DNA from 2 places in the Pseudomonas sp. NPDC089407 genome. Region 2 is predicted to be linked to the other one. Evidence: riboswitches for the same ligand, from Rfam matches in the RefSeq annotation. Region 2 holds a riboswitch; the other holds the start of a gene.
The links. Region 2 has a riboswitch for cobalamin ahead of cobO (cob(I)yrinic acid a,c-diamide adenosyltransferase). Riboswitches for the same ligand answer to the same signal wherever they lie in the genome.
Positions count from the first base shown of each region.

Region 1: another riboswitch for cobalamin. It lies ahead of ACI2KG_RS22190 (CbtB-domain containing protein); the one in region 2 lies ahead of cobO (cob(I)yrinic acid a,c-diamide adenosyltransferase).

Region 1 is NZ_JBJDNB010000032.1:41,359-45,133, reverse strand. Features, by position in the region: gene ACI2KG_RS22200 (LacI family DNA-binding transcriptional regulator) at 1-356, shown strand, start outside; gene ACI2KG_RS22195 (RHS repeat-associated core domain-containing protein) at 597-1,520, shown strand; cobalamin riboswitch at 1,619-1,843, shown strand; gene ACI2KG_RS22190 (CbtB-domain containing protein) at 1,936-2,124, shown strand; gene ACI2KG_RS22185 (CbtA family protein) at 2,134-2,820, shown strand; gene ACI2KG_RS22180 (cobalamin biosynthesis protein) at 2,820-3,206, shown strand; gene cobM (precorrin-4 C(11)-methyltransferase) at 3,240-3,775, shown strand, end outside.
Region 2 is NZ_JBJDNB010000036.1:66-3,840, reverse strand. Features, by position in the region: gene cbiB (adenosylcobinamide-phosphate synthase CbiB) at 1-58, opposite strand, end outside; gene bluB (5,6-dimethylbenzimidazole synthase) at 55-705, opposite strand; gene ACI2KG_RS23385 (cobyrinate a,c-diamide synthase) at 702-1,997, opposite strand; gene cobO (cob(I)yrinic acid a,c-diamide adenosyltransferase) at 1,994-2,605, opposite strand; cobalamin riboswitch at 2,726-2,946, opposite strand; gene ACI2KG_RS23375 (hypothetical protein) at 3,082-3,660, shown strand.

The DNA.
Region 1 (3,775 bases), on a different contig from region 2:
CGGCCGACTGCGCGCCGTTCGAGGCGGGCAAACAGGCCATGGACGCCTTGATCCGCCGTGACCCGCGGCCCGAGGCGATCATCTTCGCCAACGACAACTTGGCTGCCGGCGCCCTGCTGGCGGGTCAGCGCGCCGGTTTGCGGCTGCCTGAAGACATGGCGATCGTCGGCTTTGGCGATTACCCCTTCGCCGAGATGCTGTTGCCCAGCCTGACCACCCTGCGGCCACCGTCGAAGGAAATTGGCGAGGTGGCTGCGTTGCGGGTGCTGCAGCATCTGGGTGTGGCGGCGTGCGAGGGGGAGGTGCAGCGGCTGAACTTGTTGACGTGTGAGTTGGTTGCCCGCGAAAGCGGCTGAAACGCAAGTCGAGACAGGTGCTGTGACAATCCTCGCGACACAAGGCCTCACTTACAAGGGACCGCGCAACCCCGGCCTATTACGCGGTCCTTTGTAGGAGCGGGTTCACCCGCGAAGAGGCCAGCACAGCCGCCTCTCACCTGAAGAAACGCCCCATGCCCTGCTGCAACTGGCAATTTTGCCAGTTGCAAACTTGCCTGCTCCGCTTCAGGGTTTAGCCAAAAGCGGGAAGATGCATGCATGAAAAATTTTTATCAAAAAAAAACACTAAACACCCTATTGATGTCTAATGGCACGACCCAGTTATTCGGCCACGACCGCCAAATACAGGCTATAAAAGCAACCGCCTTACGCAGCATAAGTTTACTCGCAACAACGCATATGCATTCACCCATGGCTGCCCAAGACTCTAAAATCTTTCATCCTCTGGTAAACAATCCGTTCGGCTTCATGAGTCTGCCTGAAGGGCAGACTGTTGGGTTCAATGGAGAGCGTATTGACATGCAGAGCTGCATGTATGCATTGGGCCAAGGTTATCGTTGGTATTCAACAGCATTGATGAGGTTTGCCAGCACTGACAGCGTGAGTCCCTTCGGCGCAGGGGGTATCAATGCTTATGCTTATGCGCTCAACGACCCTGTCAATCACTTTGATCCGGACGGTCATATTACCGTTGGCCCAATGATTCACGGAATAAAGATGCGACGTTTCCATCGCAGCTTTGAAAAACTGATCACTATCGACGACAAATTCGGCGTGTATAGATCTCAAGGCAGCCTCTTCAAGAAACCGAAACTACTTGTATACGCGCACGGCAACGAAAACGCCCTCAATATCGGCGGCGAATCCTTGGACGCACGCGAATTCACAGATTGGCTCCATCAAAACCGAATAAATTCCAACCGCTATAGAAAGGTTGTTCTGGCCAGTTGCCTGAGCGGCTTGGGATTCGCCCAGGAATTTGCAAATATCAACACGATCAAAGTTAAAGCGGCCCCCGGTAAAATTGATGGTGCGATGATTGACGATGTCATTAAAGGCAGGTCTATGTTTGGGTTACTATCCGAACCCTATGAAGGCATGCCTAAAGGCTCTCCAGATCGACCCTGGGCCTACGAGTTTGAGCGCTTTACGCCCCAGAAGGCGGCAATCCGAGGGTCGTAATACCGAACAACGTGGCGAAACGCTATAATGCACCACTGCACAGGCCTAAAGTACAAGCTGTAGCGCTGGCAATTGACGCCACGCCCGCCCCATGCTCTCCTTATGCCTCACGTTCAGGTGCCCCCACAGGGGGTGAAACGGGAAACCGGTGCGTCGCAGGCCCTCATCAGGGCCGGGCAATTCCGGTGCTGCCCCCGCAACGGTAAGCGAGCGAAACGTCTGTACCACTGTGCCTTGTAGTGCGGCATGGGAAGGTGACGTTTTTCCAGGAGCCCTGCTTCTCCTCGCAAGCCCGGAGACCGGCCTGGCGTTCATGAACACCCCGCGGTGGGCGGGCGCTGTTGCATTCCCCTGGGTTTCCATGCCTGGGGCTGCCGCGCTTGCCCATTGCCCATAAAAAGCAGAGGAACGCGTCATGCCCGTCACCAGCACCAAGCCTCACAGCCTAGCCACCCCCGTTACCCTCAGCCAGCGCGTAGTCATCGCTGTCGGCGCCAGCCTGCTGGGCATTTGCCTGGTGTACTTCGCCGGTTTCTCGCACATCGAGGCCGTGCACAACGCCGCCCACGACACCCGCCACAGCGCCGCCTTCCCCTGCCACTGAGTAGCCCCGATGATTACGCGCATTGCCCGTACCGCGGGCTTCAGTGGGCTGCTTGCGGCCTTGTTGCTGACCTTGCTGCAAAGTTTCTGGGTCGCCCCGCTAATTCTTCAAGCGGAAACCTACGAGTCCTCGGCCCCGGCCGCCCACCACGAACATGGCAGCGAAGCGCCTGCCCATGAACACAGCGCCGAAGCCTGGTCGCCGGAAGACGGCTGGCAACGTGTGCTGTCTACCACCGGTGGCAACCTGGTGGTGGCGGTCGGGTTCGCCCTCATCCTCGCCGCCCTGTACAACCTGCGCGAGCCAACGCGCGCCGGCACGGGCGCCTTGTGGGGCCTGGCCGGCTTCGCCGTGTTCTGCCTGGCGCCAACCCTCGGCCTGCCGCCGGAATTGCCGGGTACCGCGGCTGCCGACCTGGGGCAACGCCAGGCCTGGTGGATCGGCACCGCCGGTGCCACCGCCCTGGGCCTGGCGTTGCTGGTGTTCGCCCGCCACTGGCTGCTGAAGGCGCTGGGCGCCGTGCTGCTGGTGATCCCCCATGTGATCGGTGCTCCGCAACCGGACGTGCACGAGAGCCTGGCCCCCGAAGCACTGGAAACCCAGTTCAAGGTGGCCTCGTGGCTGACCAATGCTGCCTTCTGGCTGGCCTTGGGGCTGCTCAGCGCGTGGCTGTTCCGCCGCTCCAGTCAGGCCTGATGCCGGCCTTCTACGCCGGTTTCGGCTGCCGCCGGGGTTGCCCGGCGGATACCCTGCAGCGCGTACTGTGCCAAGCCCTGGACAACCTGGGCCTGGCACTGGCTGACCTGCGCGGCATCGCCAGCATCAGCCTGAAGGCCGACGAACCCGGCTTGCAGCAATTGGCCGAACGCCTCGGTTTGCCCCTTGTGCTGTACCATAGCGAGCAGTTGCAAGCTTACGAGCCACTACTCAGCCACCGCTCCGCCACCGCCCATGCCCACACGGGCTGCTGGGGCGTGGCTGAGAGCGCAGCGCTAGCCCTGGCCAGCCAACAGCCAGGCACGCCCCGACTGCTGCTGACTCGCCAGGTTCTGGGCCCGGCGACCCTCGCCCTGGCCTGCTGAACGTTTCATCCCTCTTTTTTGCAAGGACACTCCATGACCGTCTACTTCATCGGCGCTGGCCCCGGCGACCCGGAACTGATCACGGTCAAAGGCCAACGGCTGATTCGCCAGTGCCCGGTGATCATCTTTGCCGGCTCGCTGGTGCCTGCCGCCGTGCTCGAAGGCCACCAGGCCGAAACGGTAATCAACAGTGCCGAGTTGCACCTGGAGCAGATCATTACGGCCATGCACCATGCCCACCAACAAGGCCAGGATGTGGCCCGGGTGCACAGCGGCGACCCCAGCCTGTACGGCGCGATCGGCGAGCAGATCCGCCACCTGCAGGCCTTGGGCATCGACTACCAGATCATTCCCGGGGTCACCGCCACGGCGGCCAGCGCTGCCTTGCTCGGCTGCGAACTGACCCTGCCTCAGGTCGCGCAGACGGTGATCCTCACCCGCTATGGCGACAGCTCGCCCATGCCGCCCGGCGAGCAACTGGGCGATTTGGCGCGCCATGGCAGCACGCTGGCGATTCACCTGGGGGTCAAGCACCTGTCGCGGATTGTCGACGAGTTGCTGCCGCACTA
Region 2 (3,775 bases):
GCTCACCGAGCAACGCGTCCAGCGCCACCCCGGCCACAGTCAGCAAGGCCACACTCATTGACGCTCTCCCCATTGGTTCTCAAAAAGCATTTCGCTCAAGGGCCGCGCTTCGGCCCAGTTTTCCTGTACCAGCATCGGCACCGGGTAGAACTCGGTGACCGGCCCCAGGCACAGCACCGCCACCGGCTTGGCGCCGGCGGGCATGCCCAGCAGCGCCGCCAGTTGCAGCGGATCGAACAGCGACACCCAGCCCATGCCCAGCCCTTCGCCGCGCGCTGCCAGCCACAGGTTCTGGATGGCACAGGCCAGCGAGGCCAGGTCCATTTCCGGCAGGGTGCGGCGGCCGAAGATGTGCGGCTCGCGGTTGTCCATCAACGCCGCCACCAGCAGCTCGGCACAGTCGTTGATGCCTTCCACCTTCAGTTTCATGAAGGCATCGGAACGCTCACCCAACGCGTCGGCAGTGCGCACCCGCTCCGCCTCCACCAGCGCCTGGATGCGCGTGCGCAGGTCGCGCTGGGTGATGCGGATGAAACGCCAGGGCTGCATCAGCCCGACACTGGGCGCCTGGTGCGCGGCAGCCAGCAAGCGGCCCAACAGCGCCGGCGCCACATGGCCACCGGCGAAATGGCGCATGTCGCGGCGCTCGCCGATGGCCCGGTAGATTGCGGCGCGTTCGGCGTCGCTGAAAGCGTGTTCGCTCATGGTCGCAACAGCGCCGCCGCCGCATCCGGGTTGGAAGGGAAGTAGAAATGCACGTAAGAGGCCGTCAGCCGCCCCAGCCGGTACACGGCTTCATTGCCGCGTCCGCCGTTGGGGCTCAGGCCGCGGGCGATCGGCTCCAGCGCGGTGCTGGTCAGCGAATGGTGGTAGGTATGCCCGCGCAGGGTGCCTTCCGGCAATTCCACCGCCTGCAAGGCCAAAGCCGCCAAACGCTTCTGCATGGTTGCCTCGCCCGCCAGCAGGCCAAGCAGTTCGGCGCGCTCGCCGGCCACATCGGTCAGGGCATCGAGCAGGTACAACATACCGCCGCATTCGGCCAGCAACGGCTTGCCCTGTGCATGGTGGGCACGGATCGCTTCGCACATCGGTGCGTTGGCAGCCAGCGCGTGATGGTGCAGCTCGGGGTAGCCGCCCGGCAGGTATAGGCTGTCTACTGCAGGCAGCACGCGGTCGTGCAACGGCGAGAAGAATTCCAGCTGGGCACCGAGGTTGCGCAGCAACTCGAGGTTGGCGCCATAGGTAAAGGCGAACGCCTCGTCCCGCGCCACGCCGATACGCACACCCGCCAACGAGGCGGCGCAGGCTTGCGGCACGGGTTCGGCAAAGCTTACCGGTGGCGGCAGTGCCGCGTCGCAACTGGCGCCCAGCGCCTCGGCGGCAGCGTCCAGGCGGGCATCCAGGTCATTCAGTTCACTGGCCTGGACCAGGCCCAGGTGACGGCTGGGCAGTTCGATACCGCGTTCGCGGGACAAACCGCCATACCAGCGCAAGCCTTCGGTCAGGCTGCCTTCCAGCAGTTGCGCGTGGCGCAGGCTGCCCACCCGGTTGGCCAGCACACCGGCAAACGGCAGGTCGGCCTGGTAACGCGCCAGGCCCAGGGCCAGTGCGCCAAAGGTCTGGGCCATGGCCGTGCCGTCGATCACCGCCAGCACCGGCACACCGAAGTGGCGCGCCAGGTCGGCGCTGGACGGGGTGCCATCGAACAACCCCATCACGCCTTCGATCAGAATCAGGTCGGCCTCACCAGCCGCTTCCCATAACAGCCGCCGGCTTTCCTCGGCGCCGATCATCCACAGGTCCAGCTGGTACACCGGCGCGCCGCTGGCCCGCTCGAGAATCATGGGGTCAAGAAAGTCCGGCCCACACTTGAACACCCGCACCTTGCGTCCGAGGTTGCGGTGCAGGCGAGCCAGTGCGGCAGTGACGGTGGTCTTGCCCTGGCCCGAAGCGGGTGCCGCAATCAGCACGGCGGGGCAATGGCGCGCCTGGCTCACAGTTCGACGCCCTTCTGTGCGCGGATGCCGGCCTGGAAGGCATGCTTGAGCATGCCCATCTCGGTCACGGTGTCGGCCAGTTCGATCATTTCAGGCTTGGCAGCGCGGCCGGTGAGAATCACGTGCTGCTTGGGCGGGCGGGCCTGGATGTCGGACAGCACCTGGTCAAGGTCGAGATAGCCGTGCTTGAGGGCGATGTTCAGTTCATCCAGCACCACAAATTGCACGCTTGGGTCCTGCAGCAACTGGCGCGATACCGCCCAGGCCGCTTCAGCGGCGGCGATGTCGCGCTGGCGGTCCTGGGTTTCCCAGGTAAAACCCTCGCCCATCACGTGGTAGCGCACCTGCTCGGGGAAGCGGCGGAAGAACAGCTCTTCTCCGGTGCTGTTGCGGCCTTTGATGAACTGCACCACACCGCACTGCATGCCATGGCCCAGGGCGCGCGCGAGCATGCCGAAGGCCGAGCTGCTCTTGCCCTTGCCATTGCCGGTCAGCACCAGCAGCAGGCCGCACTCGTTGGGGGAATTGGCAATACGTTCGTCGATGATCGCCTTCTTGCGCTGCATGCGCGCCAGGTGGCGTTCGTCGCGTTCGGTGGGTTCGCTCATCAGGGTTCTCCGCAGGCTGGCACCACGGCAAGGCGCGGCGGCAGGGAATAGGCAGGCAGACGGAGAACGCGCAGGGGCCATGGCAAGGCGCCATGGTGCACCGCGCATCACCCTCCGTGATGCCGTTGGCAGATATCAGGCCGGTCTCCGGGCTTGTGAGCGGGCCTTGGCCCTGGCCTGCGCGCCTTCCCGGGTGCTTGCACCCAGTGGCCCTGCGCGGCCGCGACTCACCTACCGTTGCGGGGGCAGCGCCGGAATCGCGCCATGCTGGCGCCCACCGGCTTCCCAGTTTCACCCTGCCCAGTCGGGGCTGGCAGGGCACCTGAAACACGCGCGAAGGTTAGAGGGTTGTACCCGGAGCGTCAATCGAAGCAGCCCCTCGTTGAATGGCCAAATCGCCAGGCTGTGCCACACTGATATCACATAGCCACTACTCGCGACTGTATGCCAACACAAACACAACAGGAGAGCTCAGCATGCGAGGCCTGATCATCAACAACGCCAACCTGCAGTTCCTCAGCCCGGCGCTGGAGCGCTGGGTCGATTGCATCGATCGCTTCAATCAGTTTGCCGGCGATGCCGAAGCCCCCTACTGGCACGGCGCCGCCGCCAATGCCGGGCTGCTGGCAGCAGCAGCCTGGCAGGCTGAACTGGCAGCCCTGCAGCAGTTTGCCGGCAAGAAGCAGCGCGACGAAGGTGAGCATGAAGGGCGTTGCGACCTGTCGATCAGCAGTGCTGACGAGGTGCTGTACCTCAGCGTCAGCCAGCGTTGGCCAAAGGTCGCCAAGCTGGACATGGCGACCGCCCTGCAAGAAACCGCAGCGCGCGCCCGTCAAGTGGCCTATCCCAGCCAGTTGAAGGCCGGGGCGCTGTTCGTCAGCCCGTGGAAGGCTGGCCACCATGCCAGCCCCGAAGAGCTGCAGGATCTGGTCGATGACCTGCAGAAGCACAGCGCCTGCGCCATCGCCTGGTACTTTCCGTATGCCTACCGCAAGTTGCATAACGAACTGGGGCAGTATTTTCCGGGGGTTGCGTTGTTGCTCAAGCAGGCTTAAGCCATCGCCGGGCTTTTGATCTGGCTTTTGATCTGGCTTTTGATCTTGGCTTTTGATCTGGCTTTTGATCTTGATCTTGATCTTCGCGACTTCAGGAGGCCGAGCGAAGGGCTTG